4 regions of the Paenibacillus sp. ov031 genome follow, and region 2 is predicted to be linked to each of the others. Evidence: riboswitches for the same ligand, from Rfam matches in the RefSeq annotation. Region 2 holds a riboswitch; each other region holds the start of a gene.

Region 1 (6,170 bases), on a different contig from region 2:
ACACCTCAATTCCGTGATGTTGCCGATGCCATTATTGTGCTCGCAGGCCTTGTAGGCAGCATTAGCGATGGATCACTTCATGCCGCGATTGCTCATGGGCTACATGATAGCCTCACCAAATTACCCGAAACACACGCTTCACTACATGGAGAAAAGGTAGCCTTTGGACTCTTCACCCAGTGGATTCTTGAAGGCAAAGCAGGGGATGAGCTTCATGAGCTGATCACTCTGTTACATAAGCTGAATCTGCCTATCACTCTTGCCGAGCTTGGCATACAACAACAGCCTAAGGAAGCTGCTGCGCGCATTGCAGCAGGACTACAGCTGCGGGAAGGCAGTGCGGCGCATCTCTCCTTCGGAGTTAGTACGGCGCAGGTAACCGAAGCCATTCTTCAGGCAGACCGTATCGGCCAAACATTCATAGAATCCAGTCAGTCCAGTGAAAGCAGTACATACACCAAGGAGGTTTCCTCCCTATGATCCGTCCAAACCGCCATTACACTCTTCCCTTAACTGCCTTTCTGAGCGCGCTTCTGTTGATGCTGATCTCCGGCTGCTCTGCCGGAACTGACAATCAGGCCGCGGGTACAGGCACAACACCGACAGCGGCATCAGCTGCTTCGAATAAAGACGTTACCATTCGTGTTGGTCAGACCGGATGGAGCAATCTCGAATTGGGGCTAAAAGCCGCCGGACTCGATGAAACCCCCTATAAAGTCACTTATAACGTATTTCAGGGAGGTAACCTGATCCTTGAAGCGATGGCTGCAAACCAATTGGACTTTGGTGTGACCAGTGAAATTCCGCCCATTTTTGCATCTCAAGCTGCCAATGGTGGAAGCTTCAAGATTATTGCGGTACAACAAGGCAGCACCTTAAATCAGGAGGTCGTTGTTCCCAAAGGTTCATCGATCAAATCGGTTGCTGACCTGAAAGGCAAGAAAGTTGCTTTCGTAAAAAATACAACGGCCCACTATTTCCTGCTCAAAATGCTGGAAGAAGCCGGATTAACCTGGAGTGACATCAGTCCGGTCGAACTTTCAACAGCCGATGGACTCAGCGCCCTGATAAGCGGGAAAGTGGATGCACTTGCCAGTTACGGCAATGCCATCATCTCAGCACATCAGAATGAAGCAACAACGCTCGCCAGCGCCAAAGATATCCTGTCAGGCAGCTTCCTTGTAGCCGCCTCCGATCAGGCTATTGCAAATGCGGAACAGAAAGAGGCCCTTGCCGATTATCTGGAGCGAATCAACAATTTCAATGATTGGGCTCGTGCCAATAAGGATGCGTGGGCTCAAATTACAGCAGACAACACCCACCAGCCCGTGGATCAAGCCCTTAAAACCTACACGGATGGAGAAGCACAACGCCCATCACGTATTGTTGCCATTTCTGAAAAGGCCATCAAGTCTGAACAGGACGTAGCGGATACGTTTCAGCAAGCGGGAATTTTTGAGCAGGCAGTCGATGTGAGCACATTCTGGAGTGATGCACTTCAAGATCAACTTCCAGCTCCAGGTAGCCAATAACGAATGAAGCAAGGAGGTAGGCATAACGTGCGGTCCAAAACCTTTAACCGGGCATGGTTTAACCAGTTCATTCCTTTTGTTGTACCACTACTCATTCTGGCTCTGTGGCAATGGCTGACTGCATCTGGAGTTGTTGCAGCCAATATTTTGCCCCGGCCCGCTCAGGTACTGGAGGCCTTCATTCGTCTGCTTCGTAACGGTGAACTACTGAACAATATCAGTATTAGCGCCAGACGAGCTTTGGGAGGATTCCTCATTGGTGGGGGTCTCGGTTTCCTGCTGGGTGTGCTGAACGGCATCTCCTCCCTTGCGGAAAAGATCGCCGACTCCTCGGTGCAAATGATCCGCAACATTCCGCATCTGTCCTTGATCCCCCTCGTTATTGTGTGGTTCGGGATCGGTGAAGAAGCAAAATTATTCCTCGTTTCCCTGGGTGTATTCTTTCCGGTATATCTGAATACGTTTCACGGCATACGATCAGTCGATCCCGGTCTGATTGAAATGGGCAAAGTATATGGCCTCAGCCGTTGGTCCCTTTATAAGGACATTATCCTGCCTGGTGCACTGCCTTCCATTCTGGTGGGCATTCGTTATGCACTTGGCATTATGTGGCTGACACTTATCGTAGCCGAGACGGTTGCGGCGGATGCGGGGATTGGATACATGGCGATGAACGCACGGGAATTCATGCAGATGGACGTAATCGTCTTAAGCATTCTGCTATATGCCCTGCTGGGCAAGCTGTCCGATACCATCGCTAAATGGCTGGAACGGCGCTGGCTGCGCTGGAACCCGGCCCTATCCCGCAAGTAAAGCAAAGGAGTGTGTATTGATCCATGAGCACAAGTCAGATCAGTCCTATTCTTCAAGTAGATGGGGTTCAGAAATCGTATGATCAGCGGACGATACTATCCGACATCAACGTCAATGTAAGACAAGGGGAATTTGTAGCCATCGTTGGACGAAGCGGCTGTGGCAAAAGTACTTTGCTGCGTCTGATCGCCGGGCTGGAACCCCCCTCTTCCGGGAGCATTATGCTGGGCAACAGAAAGCTTGGCAGTACAGCACCCGAGACACGGTTTCTGTTTCAGGAAGCAAGGCTGCTGCCTTGGAAATCCGTGCTCGACAATGTACGACTAGGTATCCCCGACAAGAACAAGGAAGATGCACGCCAGTCGCTTCGCAATGTAGGACTTGGAGAGCGTGAAGGTGATTGGCCGGGGGTATTATCTGGCGGACAAAAACAACGTGTCGCCTTGGCACGGGCACTCGCAAGTCATCCGCGTTTACTGCTGCTGGATGAACCGCTGGGTGCATTGGATGCATTGACCCGAATTGAGATGCAGCAATTAATCGAACGCTTGTGGGTAGAAGAATATCTGACTGTCATTCTGGTCACTCATGATGTCAGTGAGGCGGTTGCGCTGGCTGACAGGGTGCTGTTAATCGAGGATGGTCATATAACGATGGATACCCGAATTACGCTGGAGCGGCCACGTGTTCGGGACAGCGGGTTTGCTCATTTTGAAAACCTTATTCTGAATCGCTTGTTGACTCCGCCACAAGAGACACCACAGCAGATTGCCCAGAAACAGATATCATTCTCGATCTAATTCCACTGGAAAGAAGGCATGATTATGCAATCCCTTTCACCCGTTCCCTCTCCACCTGTCAAAGACCTGTTAACTCAAATTCCGGCTTATACGCCTGCCAAATCCATGGAACAGATCCGGCGGGAGTTGGGACTGGAAAGTGTGGATCGACTTGCAGCGAACGAAAATCCGTTTGGTTCCTCTCCCTTAGCAGCGGAAGCGGTCAGATCGCTGGGTTCTGATCTTTTGGCTCAATACCCCGACGGTTCCAGCCAACTGCTGCGTGACAAACTTGCGGAACGTCTGGGTGTGCGTGCCTCCCAACTGGTATTTGGCAGTGGTTCATTCGAGCTCCTTACCCTTACCGCCCAAGCCTATCTTAATCCCGGCGAGGAATCACTCATTCCAGTGCCCTCCTTTAACTGGTATAAGGGCGCTACGCTGCTGGCAGGCGGGGTCATTCATGAAGTGCCTTTGGTCAACCATTCACTGGACCTGGAGCAATTCCGGCAACGGATCAATGCTTCTACCCGAATTATCTGGCTGTGCAATCCGAATAATCCAACCGGAACCATTTTCACGGCAGATGCCCTACATGGTTTACTCGAACATGTTCCCTCCCATGTCGTGGTTGTCCTGGATGAAGCATATTATGAATTCGCGGAAAGTGAAGATTATCCTGATACGGTTAAGCTGCTGGAGCAGTATAATAATCTGATTATTTTGCGGACCTTCTCCAAAATATATGGACTGGCCGGCCTGCGAATTGGATATGGCATCGGGAATGAAAGCATCATTGAAGGCATTAACCGGGTCAAGCTGCCCATCAGTCTGACAGCCACATCCCAAGCCGCTGCTTTGGCCAGCCTGGATGATCATGAATTTGTTTCTCACTGCCTGCACTACAATCGTCAAGGAAGGGAAACGTTAATGCAGTCCTTTGATCAGTGGAACTTACCCTACATCCCTTCCGAAACAAATTTCATCATGGTTGATCTGTTGCAGGATAGTGGCCCGATTACCCAAGAATTGTTGAACAGAGGCATCTCTGTCCGCGGCGGTGCCGAATTCAGTATGCCTACCTGGCTTCGGATTACGATTGGTACACCGGAGCAGATTGCCCGTCTGATCGGGGAGCTTGATTCACTGTTACATTCAAACGATTAGAATCCTAGTTACTTTCCTAACTCACATTACGCACACTTCTTTTAAGCCGCCCTCTTTACATTCCACTTGCATGTGATATATGCTGAACACACAACTGCATATCTTGAACATTGCACTAGGGGAGCCTTGCGGCTGAGACGAATCGAACGATTCGGACCCTTTGAACCTGATCTGGATCATACCAGCGGAGGGAAGTGGAGCGGCCTCTCAGTAAGCGGATTTTTTCATGTTGATGATGGAATTTAATGTGAATTGAACTTACAGACCCACTCATTTCTCCGGAAATGGGTGGGTCTTTTTCGCGTTCTGCGGGCAGATCAGAAGGTGTAATTAAAGATCCCGCGGTTTGAAGTTGAATTATGAATAACAAGGGGGGACGGAACGAGATGGATAACGATATAACCATTCACAACATGAGCTACGCTTTCCCGGGAAAAAGGGATTCCCCCGTGCTCTCCAATGTGTCGATGACTGTAGCCAAAGGCGAATTTGTCTCGCTCATCGGTTCCAGCGGCTCCGGTAAAAGTACCCTTTTCAAGCTGCTGGCAGGCCTGCTTGAGCCAACACACGGAACCATTGAAATTCCTTGGGTTCAAGAAGGAAAGCGACTGGGGCAGGTGGCCTACATGCCGCAAAAGGACCTCCTATTATCCTGGAGAACCGTCATGGGGAATTGCATGCTTCCCTCTGAACTGGCTGCAGGTCGGCAGGATAAGATAAGGATTCGAGCAGATATCCTGGCTGGCCTCGACAGATTTGGCTTATCTGGCCACGCGCATGCTTACCCGGACGAGCTTTCAGGTGGCATGCGCCAGCGTGTCGCGCTGCTTCGTACTTTGCTGACAGGTGGCCAACTTATGCTGCTGGATGAACCATTCGGCGCACTCGATGCCCTGACCAAACGGGATATGCATCGCTGGCTGCTGGAGCTATGGGAAGGCCTGGGCAAAACCGTGTTGTTCATCACACATGACATTGAAGAAGCCCTGCTGCTCAGTGATCGGATTATCCTGTTAACTCCGGTGGGCCAAGGTCAACAGCTGCAGGATCTGTCGGTACCTTTGCCACGTCCAAGACATTCGGACATGATCTACGAACCGGCTCTCGTTCAGATGAGGCGACAACTGGAGGAACAATTGCATGCAAGACGGTAACTTGAGAGATAGCATGAAGCATAGCGTAAGAGGTTGGCTTGCCCGTTATGGTCTGTTTCTTTTGCTCATGATCTTGCTGCTTGTCATCTGGGAGTGGATTGTGCGTATGGGGTGGGTGCCTTCCTTCATCATTCCAGCCCCGACGGCGATTGCCATTTCGCTGTATGAACATCGCCGCCTCTTGTTGGCTACACATCTGCCCGCTACCTTGATGGAAGTTGTCGTTGGTTTTGGCTTGTCCATTGGTGCCGGAATTGCACTTGCAACGGGTATGTATATGAATCGGTCGATTGAAAAAGCGTTATATCCCTTCATCGTGATCAGTCAGACGATCCCGCTGATTGCCTTGTCCCCCGTCTTCATCCTATGGTTTGGCTACACCTTGTGGAGTAAAGTCGCGGTGGTGTTCCTGATCGCATTTTTCCCGATTGTAGTAAGCACCTACGATGGCCTGCGCCAGGGTGATCCGGAGCAGCGTGAACTGCTGCTGACGATGGGGGCCAGCAAGTGGGATATTTTTCGCAAACTCCAGATTCCACTTGCCCTTCCCTCCTTCTTTTCGGGACTGAAAATGTCTGTGGTGTATTGTGTGGTCGGTGCAACGATCGGTGAATGGCTCGGTGGAAGCAAGGGTCTCGGTTACTTCAGCCGCAGAATGTCGAGCAATATGAACACGGATGCAATGTTCGCCGCCATTGTGCTGTTATCCCTGCTCGGTATCGCCC
Region 2 (6,170 bases):
CTCCGATTCACGTATGAAATGCAGAATAACCACTTTGGCAATCGGCACCTGCTGAACAGCAGTACTTTGCTCCAGCAGGACGTACAGCTGTCTAATGAACTCACGCGATTGTGTGCAGGCCGCAGCCACGAGCTGTTCAATACAGCGGATGATGTAAGGAGCAGGCGGTTGGGTTCCCGGCAGTATTTGCTTCAACAGCTGATTCGCGACTCGTTCGCTATTCTCAAAAATCGCTTCCCATTCCGCAAGCCATTTGACATATGAGGGTTCAAGATCAGGAACCAAGGCACGAATGACAATCGTATGTTCCTTCTCTTGCTCTTTCCAGAAACGGACTTCTTCGAGTACCCGCAGAGGCAGCAGATGCCCATATCCATACCAATTCATAAGCGGTATACCTCCGTTCAGATGAATTTGAATTCAGATCCAGTAGCAGAAACGAATTGCTTCCCCGGTTCGCTCAATTTTGTATTGTACAAGGTAGAGCTGCCTTTAATTACATCCCAAAAGTATATTCTTCAGGCATGTTGTCCTATGTATACACAAAAAAAAGAGCCCCTAGGGGCTCTTGAATTACCGGATTTTCACGATTCTCCGTTATTCGTATTTTCCACATCATCGCTGCTCGTCTTGGTCACATGACTCAGGAATGTGGAGACACGGCGCAGATATTCCTTCGGATGCTCCCGGAAGATCAGCTCATGATGCGCACCGTCCACAATCCATTCATCGGAATTCGGATTGGTTTGGTTGCCGGCAAGCAGCTCTGCAATCGGGTAAGGAGCTTTCTCATCCTCGGTACCATGGATGAAGAAAATCGGGAAAGGATAATCTTCTTTTTTCACTTCTTGATACGGAATTTGCTGCAATCCGGTCCCGTTCAGAATCGGGAACAGCAGGTTCATAATCTCCAGCGTAGGCTGCCGCGGAAGATCAATCTGATTATGGATGTTGTGATACAGCGTATCCGGCTCAAGCAGGAACGTGCTGTCCAGAATCATAGCATCCACATCTTTGGTAATAAGCCCAGTCTGCAGGGCTGTACCTGCACCCATGGAGAAACCCCATACGACAAGCTCCTGAGCTCCGCGCTGCTTCGCAAACTGGATAGCACCAAGCAGCTGCTGGGACTCGGCTTTGCCGCCTGTGGCAACAGCTTTGTTCACCTGTGAAGCGAAACCGTAATCGAACATCACCACATTGAAGCCAAGTTGGTGAGCATAATGGGCCAGATCATACATTGGTACCCAGGTCTCTTCACGATTCGCACCATATCCATGGCTGAATATGATGGTTTTGTTTGCATTATCATCAGCCGGAATATACCAACCCTGCATCGTTCGACTGCCGTCTGCTGCCGGGAACGTGATGTCTTGATACTTCATGTTCTTCGCCTGCATGGGATTGGAGAATACAGGCGCTACAGTTGGATTGGATAATACCCAAGCAATATAACCGTGTAGTGCAATGAAACAAAAGAGCAGAAAAAATACAACGGAGAGCAACAACGCCACGACAATATGTTTGAACCGGATCAGCCTCGGTGATAACGAAGAAGGCAGATCTGACACTTTCGTTTGCAGCGGGGCTTCGCTCTGGGATGTCGGATACATGATTGCCCCTCCTTTAAAAATCAAATGAAGATAACAACGAGACGAACAGAGCGGATAAATGATTTTTCTGACTACATATGAAGCAAAATCTTAATTTAATATATCTTTATCGTATGTTCCAATATAGTCAAAGTCAATTGATTGAGGCCATTTGTTACGCAATTGTTATATAGTTTTGAAGATATATGGGTAACATTTCCTTAGGGTGCAAATTGCAGGGGATTCTAATTTATAAAAAGAAAATATTTACAAATATCCCTATTCCAAATGGCGCTTTTTGGTTTACAGATGAGACCGTTTCTCATATAATTTATGTAACCAAGTTTCATGTGATGAAACATGAGGAGGGCAACTTGCCATGGAAGACCGAAAGTTAACCGTCCGGGCTGTAGAACGGGCGCTGGATATATTATTGTGTTTTACAACCCGCAGTGATCTGGGGCTCACGGAAATTGCGAGCCAGATCGGTCTGCACAAAAGTACAGTCCATCGTCTGATGGCTACTTTGGAGGACAAGGGGTTTGTGATCCGGGATGCAGCAACCGAGAAGTATCGACTCGGCATACGTATCTGGGAACTGTCTGCCCATATGTCTCGCAGCGATGATCCTGCCATTTTGCTCCTTCCTGCGATGGAGCGGCTGAGAGATCGACTGGGCGAAACCGTGAGTTTATATCTGCGTGATGGCAGTGAGCGGATTCGAATTCAAGCCGTACAGAGTGATCAGGCGATTCGTCGTGTAGCTCCGGTGGGCGTCAGACTTCCGTTATCTGTGGGAGCATCCAGTAAAGTGTTAATGGCTTTTGCCACCGAAGAGGACCGCGAAGATCTGATGAATGGACCGGAATGGCCGGTATTTATCGATCCCAAAGTATATTTGGCCCAGATGAAAGACATTCTGGAATATGGCTACGCAACAAGTTATGAGGAGCGTGAACCAGGAGCCGCGGCAGTATCTGTACCCATCATGGATCGGAAAGGCAACATCGCTGCTGCTCTGTCGGTATCCGGGCCTGTTAGTCGCCTTTCGCAGGAGACGTTGCATGAATATGCACCTGTACTGAAGGAAGCTGCTACACAGATGGGACTTATGTTATCCTGATTTTATGTTCTGGAATATAAAGGTTGTTTTTATGATTCGGTTGCGCTACTCTGTAATGGACGGCCCAACAGGGTCAGCAATTGAATATGAATTTGCGGCTTAAATGCTGCAACTTGTTAACGTTACTGGGGGAGTCCGAATTGTCCGGACTGAGACGGAATCGCATGAGATTCTGGACCCTTTGCACCTGATCTGGATCATACCAGCGTAGGGAAGTAATCGGCGATACGACCACGAACACCGTATAATGTGACCTATGGATGGACTCCGTTATGGAGTCTCTATAAGGTATGTTATTGGTGATGGACATAAGCCGGTTCCCTTGGGAACCGGCTTTTTTTATACAGTAAACAGGCGGAAGCTGGTGTCAGATCTGCTTTTGGATAAAGGGCTGGGTGCCATTGGCGAGCATTGGGTGTAAACCTTTTGCTTCGACTGTCTGTATTAATTGAAGTGTATGTCCCTATTTTGTGTGGTATGGTCGCTCTTCCTTTTTCTATGTTGTGGATGATTTGGACCCGTGAGCAAGCATTTCAATCCAGGCAATCACTAATGAGGAGGAGACAAGAGCGATGAGCACAGGAAACCGAATGATGGGACAGGACAAGCAGAATCTGCAGTTGGCAGAGGAAAAAGGTACGACAGGACGGGTTCAGCCCTTCCCGGGCAGCCGCAAAGTATACATTCATGGCTCACGACCGGACATTGCTGTACCGGAGCGCGAAATTGCCCTTCATGACACCAATACTCCCCAAGGAGTGGAGCATAACGAACCGCTGCGTGTTTACGATACGAGCGGACCAATGACCGATCCTGGATTTCATGCCGATATCCGGGCAGGGCTGCCAGCGCTGCGCACCCGCTGGATTACGGAGCGTGAAGATGTTGAAGCCTACCAGGGAAGAACGGTCAAACCGGAGGATAACGGATTGAAACCAGGAGGGAAGCGAACTGGAGCCGAGAAGTATCCAGGCTTGCGTGCTAAACCATTACGTGGACAGGCAGGGCGCAGTGTGACTCAGATGCATTATGCACGGCAGGGAATGATCACGCCGGAGATGGAGTTCGCCGCTATTCGTGAGGGTGTGGAGCCAGAGTTTGTGCGGCAGGAGCTAGCGAGTGGAAGGGCCATCCTGCCGTCGAATATTAATCACCCAGAGAGTGAGCCGATGCTGATCGGGCGTCATTTTCATGTGAAGATCAATGCGAACATCGGAAACTCTGCGGTATCCTCCTCCATCGAGGAGGAGGTGGAGAAGATGACTTGGGCCGTACGCTGGGGATCGGATACGGTGATGGATCTTTCCACAGGCAAGGACATTCATACGACCCGCGAATGGATCATCCGCAATTCACCTGTACCGATTGGAACAGTACCGCTCTATCAGGCGCTGGAGAAGGTCAATGGCGAAGCAGAAGCACTGACATGGGAGTTGTATCGTGACACGCTCATAGAACAGGCAGAGCAGGGTGTGGACTATTTTACGATCCATGCAGGTGTGCTGCTGCGATATATTCCGCTGACCGCCAAACGTATGACGGGCATTGTGTCCCGGGGCGGGTCCATCATGGCAGCATGGTGCCTTGCGCATCATCAGGAGAATTTTTTGTATACCCATTTTGAAGAAATCTGCGAGATTATGAAAAGGTATGACGTGGCGTTCTCACTCGGAGACGGACTGCGTCCAGGAAGCATCTACGATGCTAATGATGAAGCCCAGATGGCGGAACTGGCTACGCTTGGTGAACTAACACAAATCGCCTGGAAGCATGATGTGCAGGTGATGATTGAAGGTCCGGGACATGTGCCGATGCACAAGATCAAGGAGAATGTCGATCTGCAAATGGAGATTTGCAAGGAGGCGCCGTTCTATACGCTGGGGCCGCTGACGACCGATATCGCCCCAGGATATGACCATATTACCTCGGCGATTGGGGCGGCGATGATCGGCTGGTTTGGCACGTCGATGCTCTGTTATGTTACGCCAAAAGAACATCTGGGCCTGCCCAATAAGGATGATGTGCGGGAAGGCGTTATCGCCTACAAGATCGCTGCTCATGCCGCTGATCTGGCGAAAGGTCACCCACGTGCCCAGCGGCGGGACGATGCGCTGTCCAAGGCACGGTTTGAGTTCCGCTGGAGGGATCAGTTCAACCTGTCACTGGACCCGGAACGTGCGCTGTCCTACCATGATGAGACGTTGCCGGCAGAAGGGGCTAAGGAAGCCCATTTCTGCTCCATGTGCGGCCCTAAGTTCTGTAGCATGCGTATTACGCAGGATATTCGTGCTTTTGCGGCAGACAACGGCTTGTCCGAGAATGAGGCTGTGGCCGCGGGTATGTTGGAAAAGGCTGAGGAATACCGGACACGCTCTTAAGCGTCGTTACAGCGCAATCTGGGCGGCCTGACATGGTGAAAAGCTGTTCTTCTCCGTGATTGAGGAGAGGAACAGCTTTTTTCTAATTTCTTGTATGTGTACAATCATCTGAACAATCAGTTCTCATCAGTATGAGTTTCTTGATTTTTCTTGTTCCACATTTTATATAAAATCCCCGCAATAACAAATAACAGTGCATCACTGAGTTTGAGATTACTTCCATGTAAAAATGCCGAACACCCAAATCCAACTACAAATAATATAACAACATAAAGAAAACGCACGCTTATTCCTCCCGTCAATTGTAGATGTAGATGGTTTGAATGGCTTACGTCTCGGATTCAAAGTCTAACACCGCTTCAAGCTCAACTTCTTCTCCAAATAAGCCGCTAGCGATGCCAGCGGGCTATAGATCGCCATGCCTGTATCTGATGTGACCCGTGCTGCTGCGGGAGCCATCGACAGTTGAGCGGCTACGACAGTGCTATCTGGATACTGCTCAGCAAGTTGCTGTAATCCGGTGCTCACTGCTGCAAGATAACTTTCCTTATCGCCTCGCATAATTAACTCGAATGTGCCCGGGATCAATACTGCTTCGATCCCGTTTCGCTGCTCATCCTTATCATCTTGCTGCAAAGCCAGATTCACCCGCGCCATCGTTCCTTCAATCGTTGCGGGGTTGGTAAACGCTAGGATATACTCGCCAGGATTCTGCTGTATTTCCTGAAGTAATGGATCATCAATTCCAATCACGGGCACGGGAACATGCTGTGCCTCCTGCTCAAGTACGGCCGCAAACAGAGTACAGGTGACGAGGATGGCATCTGCATGACAATGTACGATCCATTGCAGCGTCTGTGATACTTTCTCATGTGTAACTGCCTCGGTGAAATCCGCATCATGTTTGAGGCGATCCAGACCCGGATCGACATAATGTACAAGTTCAACCTCATAAGGAGCGAGAGTTTCTTCAATTAGTGCAATATTGGAATAGTGAGCGTGAAAACAGCCAATGGTCATCATCATACTTGCCCCCTGAAATGGATTATCTCTCATATAAGTTCCGTAGATATTTAA
Region 3 (6,170 bases), on a different contig from region 2:
GTGCAAGCTTTGTTTTGAGTATGATGGAAAAGCAGCTACCATTGTGTCGGTAGTAACGAAGGAAGGTTCATCCGACGATTGCAATTCGGTTGAAGTTCCCGTAACGAATCCTTATCTGCGCATACGCAAAGTGGAGGACTGCATTTCATTTTTTTATTCACCCGATGGGGTGGAGTGGAAATTAATTCGATATTTCGGCATGCCGATAGAGGGGGAGATCCGGGCTGGAATTGTTGGACAGTCACCAGCCGGAACGGGATGCACCTGTCACTTTTTATCGATGAATGTTACCCGTCCGGACGTGACTGCACGCTTCTAAGCCCATTTTCCCGCCAATCGGCTGATCATTGGAGGGAGAAAAGCGGAATGGTAAAAGCTTTTATTTTGGATTTTGATGGACTTATTTTGGACACGGAGACTCCCTGGTTCTATGCTTTTCGCGATATTTATAAAGAGCATGGACTTGAACTTGGACTGGAGCTTTGGTCGAAAAACGTAGGAACATCGTTTGAAGAATTTCACCCTTTTCTATACCTGGAGCAAGCGCTGCAAAAACCGATCGATCACGATCATATCAAGTTGCTCTCTGAACAGAAATACGAAGCATACCTGGGGCAGGCAGCAATTCTTCCAGGGGTTCATGAGTTGCTCCAGTCTGCCCGTAAAAAGGGAATTAAACTTGCCGTTGCTTCCAGCTCTACCCGGGATTGGGTTCATGGTTATTTGCGTACACTCGGCATTTTCGAACTATTCGATGTCATTCATACAGCCGAGGACGTCAAGCGGGTCAAACCGGACCCGGAATTGTATCTGCTCGCCTTGGAGAGTCTCGGGATCGGGGCATCCGAAGCGGTTGTGTTCGAAGACTCGCCGAATGGACTGAAGGCAGCCAAAGCCGCGGGGATTCGCTGTGTCATTGTGCCTAACGAGGTAACGCGTAATCTGGAATTCTCGAAGTATGATCTGCGGTTAACCTCGCTGGCAGAGATCACGATGGAAATCCTTTAACTCTGGTATTGCTTGCGTAACTCGATAGGGGAGATTCCTTCATATTTTTTGAATACGGATCCAAAATAACTGGCGCTGTTGAAACCAACAGCCCGGGCAATCTCGTGGGCCGTTATTCCGGCGTCATGGACGAGCATTTCTTTGGCTTTCAATAACCGATACCGTGTCAGATAATCAAGCGGAGTCATTTGGAATTCCTTTTTGAATATCCGATTCAAATGCTGTTCGGTGACGTCCATTTGCTGAGCCAGCATGGAGAGCGAGATATCCTGATCATAATTTTGCTTGATAAAAGTAACCAGTCCACCCAGCTTTAATCGGGCATCCGAGCGTTCATAAGCACCATAACGATCTCCATCAATGGTTAACCTGACCAGTAGCATGTATAGCAATGCGGATACGTGCCAGATCTGATCCTTGTGCCGGGACTGTAGCGCCAACGTTATTTCATGCAACAGGATATGAAGCATCCCATCCGGCTTGAAGGCGCGCAGCTCCCCGATCTGCAAGGTATGCAGAAACCGGGGCAATAAATAGCCATTAAAGGACAAACAATCGAACAACAATGAATCACTCAGATTGTCGTAACGGTATGTGACCTCCGGGAACATAATAAGAGCTGTTCCTTTCCGAATCGAAAACTCATGATTTTGGGCTGCAATTTTCCCTGTTCCCCCGATGCACTGCACAATACTGTAATCCCGTGAATGGCCGTTCCAATTCATTAATTCATCTACGGTCAGCTGGTTTTGACCTGTAATCATAAGCGGCATATCGGTATCCAGTGAATTCCCCGTACTAGGTTTCGGCATCGTTGTGTTATTCCTCATTTCGTTAAAGGTCGTGTGCGTAAATGGCGCGGATACAGAGTTAAAAGAAACCTGATTTGAATTATATTACATAAATAACATTAATTTAAACGAACTATTTACTTCGATGAACGACTTATCGAAAACCTTTTAGGAATATGTATCATCATGTCGATGCCTTGCCATTATCAGACCAAACAGTATACGCTATAATGGATACAGTGATTTAGGAAAGGGATGCAGTCATGAAGAAAGTCATCGTCGTAGGATCAGGTATTCTTGGGGCTTCCACAGCATATCAATTGGCAAAACGGGGTGCGGAAGTTCTTATTATAGACCGGAAAGATCGAGGGCAGGCTACGGATGCTGCTGCCGGGATCATCTGTCCCTGGTTATCTCAGCGCCGTAATCAGGATTGGTATCAGCTTGCCAAGGCGGGTGCACGTTTTTATCCCGGTTTAATTGAAGAACTCAAGAGTGAAGGGGAAACGGAAACGGGTTACGCTCAAGTGGGTGCTCTTAGTATTCATACGGAAGTAGAGAAAATCAACAAGATGCAGGAGCGAGCACACCTTCGTAAAGAAGAAGCACCGGAGATTGCCGATATTACCCGTCTGGATGCAAAAGAAACCCATGAGCGTTTTCCACTCCTGGAGGAGAACTTTCAGTCCGTCTACATCAGTGGTGCTGCGCGTATCGATGGACGTGCACTGCGTGATGCCTTAATCCGATCGGCACAGCGAAATGGAGCGGTCCTGATTAATGGGGATGCGACACTTCAATATGAATCGGACCGAGTAACTGGAGTGGTTGTTGACGGTAAAGTCATATCGGCTGACGAGGTTATTGTGTGTGCCGGCGCTTGGGCTAGTGAACTGTTGAAGCCCTTGGGCATTGATTTTAAGGTTCGTTATCAGAAGGCGCAAATTATGCATTTGCAGGTTCATGATCGAGAAGACACTGGGAAATGGCCTGTGGTCATGCCTCCTTCGGATCAATATCTGTTAGCCTTTGATCAACAGAAGATTGTGATCGGGGCGACTCACGAAAATGATATTGAAGGCTATGATATAAGAGTAACCGCAGGCGGAATGCAGGAAATTTTGAATAAAGGATTGGAACTGGCTCCCGGTTTAGCCGATAGCACGTTTCAGGAAGTAAGAGTAGGTTTCCGTCCGTTTACACCTGGTTTTCTTCCGGTAATGGGTGCTGTTCCTGGTTGGGAGGGCTTGATCACAGCCAATGGACTTGGAGCGTCCGGTCTCACGATGGCGCCTTTTATTGGAAGTCAACTGGCCAAGTTGGCTATGGGTTTGGATTTGGATATCGATATTCAGCCATATGACCTTGGAAAAGCAATGGATGATCAGAAATGAGGTGAACGATGACGTATTCACAGCGCTTAACTCACGGTAACTCATCAGACATTATTTATCTGGAGCACCAGATTGGCATCACCGAGGAGGAATTAGCAAAAGCCGAGGAAGAGTGGAGGGGTTACGAATCGGATTTAAACAAGTTAAGGACGTCTCCGGCGTATAATGCAACTTCAGCGACGAACGTCTCTAATGAGCAAAAATGGGTAGATGAGTTAAACAAATTGCAAAGTATGATTAAGGATATCCGCACCCGACTTAAGAAGTTGCAAGAAGATTTAGGGGAACTTGAAGATTAATAGGAATGGATTGACATTTGGGAAAACACATGTTGTAATAAGCCTGAGCTATTTGCAGGGGGACTGTTCGCAGTTGAGAAGGTTAAAACCTGACCCTTTGAACCTGTTAGTTAATACTGACGTAGGGAGCAAATGACATGTACTCATGTTATTTTGCCCTTGCCGAAAATAGGACAAGGGCTTTTTGGTCTGCATTTTGGATGACAGAACGCGATAGCTGGATGTGAAGCGGGGACATTATAATTTTAATACAAGGAGAAATGATCATGTCATTTTCAAGAACGTTAAAAGATAAGTCCAGAAACGTATGGGAAGATGGATACAACCATCCTTTTTTACATGAAATGGGGAAAGGCACACTGGATCAGGAAGCGTTTAAGTTTTATCTTCTTCAGGACTATACATATCTGATTGAATATGCGAAGATTTTTGCCATGGGTGCGGTGAAGGCGACAGATGAAAAACTGATGACGAACTTTACGGTGATTCAACACGCTATTCTGTACGAAGAAATGGATTTGCATCGAAATTATATGAAGGAATTTGGGATTACGCTGGATGAAAATCATGCTGTCAAACCCTCTCTTTACAACAAGGCGTATACGTCGAATATGATGAGTGTTGCACAAACAGGTGGGGTTGCTGAAATCATCGCCGTCATTTTCCCTTGTGCGTGGACGTATTACGACTATGCCACAAGATTAAAAGAACAATATCGAGATTCATTAGAGGGCAATTTCTATCAGACTTGGATCGAAAATTATGCAAGTGATGAATTCCGCGACTCATTCGAATGGTTCTATGATACACTGGATGCATTATGCGAACATAAAACCGAGCAGGAACTGGAGGCCATTGAAGACATATTCAGAAGAAGTGTTGAATTTGAATATCTATTCTGGGATATGGCTTATAAACGGCAACTCTCGTACTTCTGATGAATGCAATCTACTACAACCAGAGATAAGGATGAACATACAGATGGACAATCGTGGAGAACTCATCTATTTACGATTTTTGAACGTGGAAGACGCTGCTGGGCTACTGGATTTGCAGTTCCGTAACCGGGCTATTTTCGAAGAAATATCGGCAAGCGAACGATCGGATACATTCTATACATTGGAGGGCCAAGTAGCCCTTCTCGAAGGTTGGAACAAGGCGAGGGAAGAGGGGAAACGGTACTCTTTCGGGATCTTTCTGAACCATACGCATGAGCTTATTGGGGAGATCTCTCTGTTCGAGCTTGAACTGGATTCCACCACCAAATGGATTGTTGGTTATGTGCTCGATCAGGTGCAGAATGGCAAGGGATATATGAGTGAAGCCCTTCAGCTAGCACTGGATTTTGCTATGAATGAAGCGGGTATAAAACGAGTGGAGGCAGGTGCGCTGCCTGACAATGCCGGATCGATTCGAGTGCTTCGCAAGGCGGGCTTTCAGGAGACGGACCGGCAGAATATTAAAATCAAGGGGATTTGGAAGGAACATATGATGTTTGCAGTGGATTTGCAATAGGTTACTAGATATCGTAACGTGAACCACCTAAATCATCCAGGGGGAACTTATGAATAAGCGGAAACAAATGTTATTGGACTCAGCGCTTGTACTCTTTGGGAAACATGGAGTGACCAACACCTCCATACAAATGATCCTAGACGAGTCAGGTGTGTCCAAAGGAACATTTTATAAATTCTTTGGCTCGAAGGATGATTGTATTCTTGCCATTCTGGAGCAACGTGTACAGGAAGATATGATGATTCGCAAAGATTTGGAGAGCCAAAGCTATGCTTCCGATTTTGATTTACTGGTGGATCAGATTATGGTGCCGATGATTTTGCCAGAAAAAAAGCTTGTTGTGGAGCTATTCTGGACAGGCTTCTACTCTGGAGAATGCGATCTGAAAAACTTGACTCGCATACAGTTAAATTGGTTATCTGAACGACTGGTACAGGTATTTGGTAAAGAATTAAAACCTTTTGCTTATGAAGGGGCTATTTTTGGTTTTGGCATGATCCATCAAATCTCGAACATGTGGAGAAACTTCCATCTTGACCAACCGGATTGGAACCATCTTGTGCCCAAAATCCTGAACTACATTGAAATCTTGCTTCGCTCCATGCTGGAAAGACAAGAGCATATTATAGATTTTCCAAGTCTTTTGATGATCGCTCCTGATTCCAAAGAAATTGTGTTGGATAAAAATAACCTGATTGCAGGTCTTCAGAAATTCAGTCATTCTATTCTCCAATTGGAAGTACCTATTAAAGCGAAAGAACTGACCAAAGGGCTGCTTGTTTTAGTTGAGCAGAAAGAGATCAATATCTCCATGTTGGAAGTAACGCTACAGGCGTTTCAAACGGAATTTGAATCGTCTTCTCTTCAGTGTGAGGCAAACAGGATTGTCAAAGACTGCAGATCGTATCTCGAACAATTCAGGCAGATCCTCATGGAGAGAACGAGTTAACGCAGCTGTTCTTACTTACGTGTGCAGGCAAATTGTTCATTTATATTATGTAATACACCACAAAAAAGCGGCAGATTGGACGTAAAGCTTAGTGTCCTGATCTGCCGCTTTTTATATAAGATACAATAGGCTCTACATGATGTAATTCATGTAAATATTGCTCTTAATTTGTATTCATCGAGACTTTTTGTCTTACAGGCTGTTTGGAGTCTTC
Region 4 (6,170 bases), 220 kb from region 2:
CCTGAGGTTTCAGCAGACCGCCGATGATGTGAAACAGGGTGCTTTTGCCACAGCCGGAAGGGCCCACGATGGCTACGAATTCTCCTTGTTCCACGGTCAGGGACAGACCATCCAGAACGGGCAATGTGCTGCGTCGCTCTCGGAACGAAGCATTCACGTTTAATACTTCCAACGCTGGTGATGAATGATGTGCAGGTAAGGCCACGGTTCCATACTCAGGACTTCCGCTACTCGTTGGAGTGGTTTTACCTTCATCCGGCGCAGCTACCCGCTCGTTGTGTTCGGGTGTCATCTTGTCATCACTTCCTAACCTTTATATGGTGCATATTTCAAAGTTATCGCTTTTGTGGACGCCAGCGTACGAGCAGCTTCTCCAGTAGCGCAATGAGCAGGAAGAGCAGCAGACTCAATGCCACAATAATCATGATTGCCACGAAAAGACGATCCGTCCGATAGGCTGATTTTTGCAGCATCATATAATAGCCGATGCCCTTATCTGCACCGATCCATTCGGCGATAATCGCACCCATGACGCTGTACGTAGCGGCAATTTTAATCCCCGAGAACACCGAGGGCAATGCATGTGGAAGTTCGAGCTTCCAGAAAATTTGGCCGCGTTTTGCACCAGCCATGCGCATATAGTTCATCATCGCCGCATCGGTGCGGGTCAACCCATCCATGGCAGCTACAGCCACCGGGAAGAAGCAGACCAGGATGATGGTAATCAGTTTGGGCAGCAGCCCAAATCCGAACCAGATCAGCAAGAGCGGAGCAAGCGCAATGGTCGGTATATTTTGACTAAGAATAAGTAATGGATAGAGTGCAGATTTCAAAAATGGAATCAGATGCAGCACCATCGCAATCAGTAATCCCACGAGCGTACCTGCTGCAAATCCTATTAATGTCAGCTGGATTGTTGCCGATGCATGCATGCCAAGTCGCTCGGCCTGGGAGGCTGCTTCATGGGCGATGTCCGAAGGCGCAGGCAGCATCCATTTCTCAATATGGAACAGGGAGACGGCTCCCTGCCATATCGCTATAAAGAGAATAACCGCCACAAAGGGCGGCCATACGCTTTTCCAATAGGCATGCATTAGCGATATTTCTCCGTCAGGGTGTCCATGCTGAAGCCACTTGGGCTATGGGCGATTTTGATCTGTGAGATGATGCTTGGGCTGCCAGCTTCCACGAGAACTTCGTGCATTTTGCGGACAACCTCCAGCAGTTCCTCTAGTTCTCCCTCCATCGTGGTATCGAGTGGATTAACCTGATATTTCAAGCCGGACTGCTGAATAACTTCAATGGCACGATCAACGTAAGGATAGGAATTTTCGCCATTTGGCGTTTTGGGAATGACTTGAATGCTAAGTAGTGTGCTTGCCATGAGAGATCACTTTTCCTTTCGAAATATATAAAATGAACTAATGACTGTTACACTTGCCACTTCGATGACAGAATAACCTTCCAATCGCTGTTATCCCCAGATTTTTTTGATTCCCTTCTCCAAAGGGAAAATCCGGTGATAAAGGCGAACGCTTCGCTTTTTCACGTTATTTCTGTCCTCTTCGTCATCGTGTAAATACTAAGTTCGTTTTATATGGATAATTTTATTGGGGTAAGAACTCGTTTGTATATGCTTTGGATACATCTACCTGCTCATCGAGCAGTTTTTTGCTAAACATCCAATCCGTGTAGTTCTGCCATACTTCCTGCTTTTGCTCACCCCAGCGTGGTGCGTCATCCTGATATTTTGGACTCAGCCACTTCTGGCTTGCGAGTACAAGATCCTTATCCAGATCCGGTACGGCCTTGATCAGAATGTTGGAAGCTTCTTCAGGATGATCGATTGCATATTGATATCCTTCGGAAGTCGCTTTCAAGAACGCTTTAACCAGCTCGGGATCGTTCTGAATCGTCTTTTCATTGGTAACGAGTACAGGTGTGTAGTAGTCCAGTGAATCGGAATAATCCTTCACATACAGCATGTCGATCGGTTCCCCGCGCAGTTCGGCTTCGATACCCGTCCATGCGTAGAAAATCCAGGCAAAGTCGATATCGCGTTTCACAGCGGTGAAGAAGTCTGCATCGCCCATGCTAATATTTTTTACTTTGGATACATCGGCGCCTTCGCCTTCCATAATGGATTGCATCACAGCTTCTTCCACCGGGGAGCCCCAGCCACCATAGGTTTTACCTTCAAAATCTTTGGGGGATTTGATGTTCCGGTCCACCGGAGCGGCAAATCCGGACGTGTTATGCTGAATGACTGCAGCGATGGACACGAGCGGTACGCCCTGTGTGCGGGCCTGGGTTACACTCTCCTGATAACTTACGCCAAAAGGCACTTCGTTCGAAGCTACCATCGTATCCGCGCCTCCGGCACCTGGCTGTACAATCTCGACATTTAAGCCTTCGGCTTTGTAAAAACCTTGATCTACAGCCGCATACAGGCCGGTATGATTCGTATTTGGTGTCCAGTCCAGCACCACTTTAATATCCTTGAGGGCTGCGTTGTCACCTTCATTGCTGTTTTCGGTGTTGCTGCTGCCATTTTCTCCTGAAGGTGCAGCTTCTTTGCCGCCACATGCGGCCACAGCCACAAGTAGTACGCACAAGAGCATTAGGCCCATCATTTTACGCCATCTCATCTTCATTTCTCTCCTTCATGTTGTCCGGCCAGTGGCGCGGGGTACTCCTTGGCTTCATATCCAAGCTTCTTGCATAAATCGACAGATTTATACCAGCTATGATCCGGATGACGTCACTTTTTTTAGCTCTCTGGCTATATAAAAGAACATTAAAAAAGCGCCCCGTTAATCCGGGACGCGTGCAGGCGTTAGAGATGTGGCACTCAGCAAAGAGGCTGGGCCAATTCGATATACTCCGATTCCTACGCTGGCATGATCCAGATCAGGTCTAAGGGTCAGTATCTTGGTGGGATACACTCTCAGCCGGCCTATTCCGACTCCCCTGGGAAACTATGAAGTTACGGGCATTACTAGGTGTAATTATAGGCCAGAGGCCCACGCATGTCCAGTCAGGAACTGGATAGGGGCACGTATGAATGAATCAAAGAGGCCATTATACATGCGTATAACGACCTCTCTAGATGTGTGATTTTCAACAATTATCGTGGCGAATCATATAAGGAAATCTGACTGAGTGCAAAAGCATCGGATTTCGGGTCATAGCCTACCTGTTTCTGAGTGGTTTCCAGATTCAATCGTTTAAACCGATTATTCGAGATCCCATGCAGTATGGTGAAGGGCTCCAGATCTGTAGTTGTAATTGCTTTGAACATCAAATCACACAAGTCAGCCGGACTAATATACGCGCTCATATCCCTTGCCTCCAGCGCGGGTCCATCCGGTTGGAAATCATCATATGCACCTATACGTATTGCTACACTTTGTAAACCTTCGGTATATGCAAAATAGGAAGCGAGCGATTCACCAAAACATTTGCTAACTCCGTACAAATTCCGTGGGCGTGTCGGCATGTCCGGATAGACTTGAGCATCAATGGGATACCCCTCGATCGTCTGTGCACTGCTTGCCAGAATGACTCTCCGCACACCTTGGTCCTTAGCTGCACGGAATACATTAAATGTACCTTTGATATTGATGTCCAACAACGATTCATAGAATCCGGCATGCGGGGAAGGATCTCCCGCCAGATGTACAACCACATCCATGCCTTCGCAAGCGTGCTGACAGGCTTCGGGATCTGTCACATCAAGTGTCATGATCTCATGGCTTGTCCCTTGATACGTATGCAGTCTGTCGATATTCAAATCCGTTAGTCGCAGGTGAAATGCTTCTGACAAGTGTTGGGACAAGTCACGTCCAATTTTTCCGGCTGCGCCGGTAATTAAAATGTTCATTAAATCAGCTCCAATTCTTAGCGCTGGAAGAACTCAATCCATTCCTTCTCGGGTCCATAGATGAAGAAATAACGGTAACCGTTAGGCAGTGTAATCATCTCTCCATCAATAAACTCGGCCTCAGTTGCCTTAATGCGGTTGTACTCAGACTCAAGGTCATCGACATGGATAGCAAAATGATGCACCGTACCTTCGGAAGGCAGCTTGTCGCTGTATCCCTGAATCAACTCAATCTCAGTCTCATCGCTTCCGTTGAAGCCGAGAAAGGCGAGCTGAATGACACCGTTGGTGTGGGTTACCCGATCTTTCAATTCAAGACCAACAATCTCCGTATAGAAACGCAGCGTGGTCTCTAGATCACGAACGGCAATGCCGACGTGGTCAATGCGCTTTTGAAAACTCATAATCCAAATCCTCCTTATATGCATTGAATCTTTTCTACCATTTTAAGGGATATCATAGGGCTGTACTACGAGGTTGTCAAATAGGATTTTAATTTGGAAAAATTATAATTGTTCACAGAATGTTCACTTATGAGGAGGGGTTCGTCATCTCTATAATTACGAAGGTAAACAGAGAGGATGAGAGAATTGCCAACAACGAAGAAAGAACAGATTATTTTTGGAATGATGATGTGCACAGGAATGGTCATCGTCATGATGGCCTTCAATTTATGGCACAATGGGTTATTGAGCAAGATGTCCGCGCTTGAAATATTGCTTCAGTTCATATTGTGCTTTGTCATTGCATTTCTGGTGGAGTCCTTTATTGTCGGACCTGTAGCGCGAAAAATTGCATTTTCCTTACCTTTTGACAAGTCCAACAAAATCCTAGGCGTGCTCGCTATGTCATTTTTCATGGTCATTGGAATGGTTCTGATTATGTCCTTGTACGGAATGATTTCCGCTTATCTTGCGAATCAGTTAAATGGAGCATCCGTACTAAGTACGTATCTTCATACGATTGCTCGTAATTTTAGCCTGGCGCTTCCTTACCAAATTATTATTCTGGGACCACTCGTTCGATATGTATTCGGTAAATTCATTAAGGATAAAGGGAGTGTAGTCCCCACAACCTAAATAACGTTAGTTCCGATTTAGAGCATCTGAAAGTATTTCCTGGGCAATCGTCCACTGAACTAAGATAAAGAAGTAATTGTTATTTTCAAATCAAAAAAGACCTCGTAGCATTCACGCTACGAAGCCTATCTTTTTACCAGCTATGATTCATTGAATTTAATTTATCTTCTGTTCGGTAGATATTACGATGCTGAACTCACAGTATGCCTGCGCTGCCATTGATACGCGATCACGCTGATAATCAGCAGACCAACTGCAAAAATGGCAAGCATCCACGCCGACTGGTTAACTTCCAGATGGTCCAAACTCCAGCCTGTAACCAAAGGTAGAATGGCACCACCAACACCACCTGATGCAATCAGGATGCTGGGCGTTGATTCTTCTGTTCCAGGCAGCATTTTGCTGGCGAAGACGAGGGCAATGGAGAACACGCCCGATAGTGCGAGCCCGAGCAACAGGATGATCAGAAATGCCGACCAGATCTGGTTGGTAAAAGGAAAGATCATCAGCAGTACAACTGCTGCAAGACAACTGTACAGAACGTAGACGCGATATTGGAATTTCTCCGCAATATATCCGGCAAACAGTCGTCCAACAGACATGGCGATCCAGAAGCAGGTAACACTAAGCGCAGCACCTGCTTCCTTCATGTTCATTTTCTCAATCAGAATGGCTGGCATGAAGTTGGCAAGGCTCATTTCGGTGCCGACATAGAGAAAGAAAAATACAACAAATAAAGACAGAAGAGCCAAATTACGGCCGCGATAGGTTGAACGAGTTGGTTTAATGTCTGAAGGATTCGTTCCATTTGGCGATTCAGCAGCGTGAGTGTGTCCAGGAGTCTGGTCTGAGCTGCGTCGACTCAGCTCGTTGTCCAGCTCACCGAATGAACTTTTGGCCCAGAAGATAAAAGTCATCGCTGCACAGACGGCAACCACGAGGAACGACATGCGCCAGTAGCCGGCAGAAATCAGACCGCTGGCAATGAGCGGCATGACCATAGCGCCGATACCAAATAACACTTCGAGTCGGCTCATGGCAACCGCCGTATTATCTTTAATTGCAGCAATGATGATTGTACCGATGACAGCCTCGATCATACCGAATCCGAATCCAGCTGCAGGTGCAATAACGAACATCCAGCCCCAAGGAGGCAGCAGCATATAGGATAACTCTGCAATGCAGAGCAGAGCTGTAGCAATTAATAT

Evidence for each region. Region 2 has a riboswitch for thiamine pyrophosphate ahead of thiC (phosphomethylpyrimidine synthase ThiC). Riboswitches for the same ligand answer to the same signal wherever they lie in the genome.
Region 1: linked by a shared signal. The riboswitch ahead of BUA17_RS22255 (ABC transporter ATP-binding protein) and the one ahead of thiC (phosphomethylpyrimidine synthase ThiC) in region 2 are both predicted to bind thiamine pyrophosphate.
Region 3: linked by a shared signal. The riboswitch ahead of tenA (thiaminase II) and the one ahead of thiC (phosphomethylpyrimidine synthase ThiC) in region 2 are both predicted to bind thiamine pyrophosphate.
Region 4: linked by a shared signal. The riboswitch ahead of BUA17_RS21620 (ABC transporter substrate-binding protein) and the one ahead of thiC (phosphomethylpyrimidine synthase ThiC) in region 2 are both predicted to bind thiamine pyrophosphate.

The regions. Positions count from the first base shown of each region.
Region 1 is NZ_FRDO01000006.1:7,432-13,601, reverse strand. Features, by position in the region: gene BUA17_RS22280 (iron-containing alcohol dehydrogenase family protein) at 1-480, shown strand, start outside; gene BUA17_RS22275 (ABC transporter substrate-binding protein) at 477-1,532, shown strand; gene BUA17_RS22270 (ABC transporter permease subunit) at 1,560-2,345, shown strand; gene BUA17_RS22265 (ATP-binding cassette domain-containing protein) at 2,369-3,145, shown strand; gene hisC (histidinol-phosphate transaminase) at 3,170-4,291, shown strand; TPP riboswitch at 4,399-4,501, shown strand; gene BUA17_RS22255 (ABC transporter ATP-binding protein) at 4,678-5,445, shown strand; gene BUA17_RS22250 (ABC transporter permease) at 5,459-6,170, shown strand, end outside.
Region 2 is NZ_FRDO01000005.1:58,701-64,870, reverse strand. Features, by position in the region: gene BUA17_RS20625 (Fe-Mn family superoxide dismutase) at 1-387, opposite strand, end outside; gene BUA17_RS20620 (alpha/beta hydrolase) at 585-1,613, opposite strand; gene BUA17_RS20615 (IclR family transcriptional regulator) at 1,972-2,715, shown strand; TPP riboswitch at 2,833-2,946, shown strand; gene thiC (phosphomethylpyrimidine synthase ThiC) at 3,306-5,093, shown strand; gene BUA17_RS31300 (hypothetical protein) at 5,210-5,377, opposite strand; gene BUA17_RS20605 (aspartate/glutamate racemase family protein) at 5,442-6,119, opposite strand.
Region 3 is NZ_FRDO01000001.1:997,318-1,003,487, forward strand. Features, by position in the region: gene BUA17_RS04360 (DUF1349 domain-containing protein) at 1-319, shown strand, start outside; gene BUA17_RS04365 (HAD family hydrolase) at 367-1,008, shown strand; gene BUA17_RS04370 (AraC family transcriptional regulator) at 1,005-1,820, opposite strand; gene BUA17_RS04375 (NAD(P)/FAD-dependent oxidoreductase) at 2,063-3,193, shown strand; gene BUA17_RS04380 (hypothetical protein) at 3,202-3,492, shown strand; TPP riboswitch at 3,539-3,637, shown strand; gene tenA (thiaminase II) at 3,759-4,430, shown strand; gene BUA17_RS04390 (GNAT family N-acetyltransferase) at 4,474-5,007, shown strand; gene BUA17_RS04395 (TetR/AcrR family transcriptional regulator) at 5,057-5,956, shown strand; gene BUA17_RS04400 (DHA2 family efflux MFS transporter permease subunit) at 6,120-6,170, opposite strand, start outside.
Region 4 is NZ_FRDO01000005.1:281,204-287,373, reverse strand. Features, by position in the region: gene BUA17_RS21635 (ABC transporter ATP-binding protein) at 1-292, opposite strand, end outside; gene BUA17_RS21630 (ABC transporter permease) at 336-1,094, opposite strand; gene BUA17_RS21625 (thiamine-binding protein) at 1,094-1,384, opposite strand; gene BUA17_RS21620 (ABC transporter substrate-binding protein) at 1,608-2,648, opposite strand; TPP riboswitch at 2,870-2,982, opposite strand; gene BUA17_RS21615 (NAD-dependent epimerase/dehydratase family protein) at 3,128-3,883, opposite strand; gene BUA17_RS21610 (VOC family protein) at 3,901-4,287, opposite strand; gene BUA17_RS21605 (DUF2798 domain-containing protein) at 4,474-4,962, shown strand; gene BUA17_RS21600 (MFS transporter) at 5,145-6,170, opposite strand, start outside.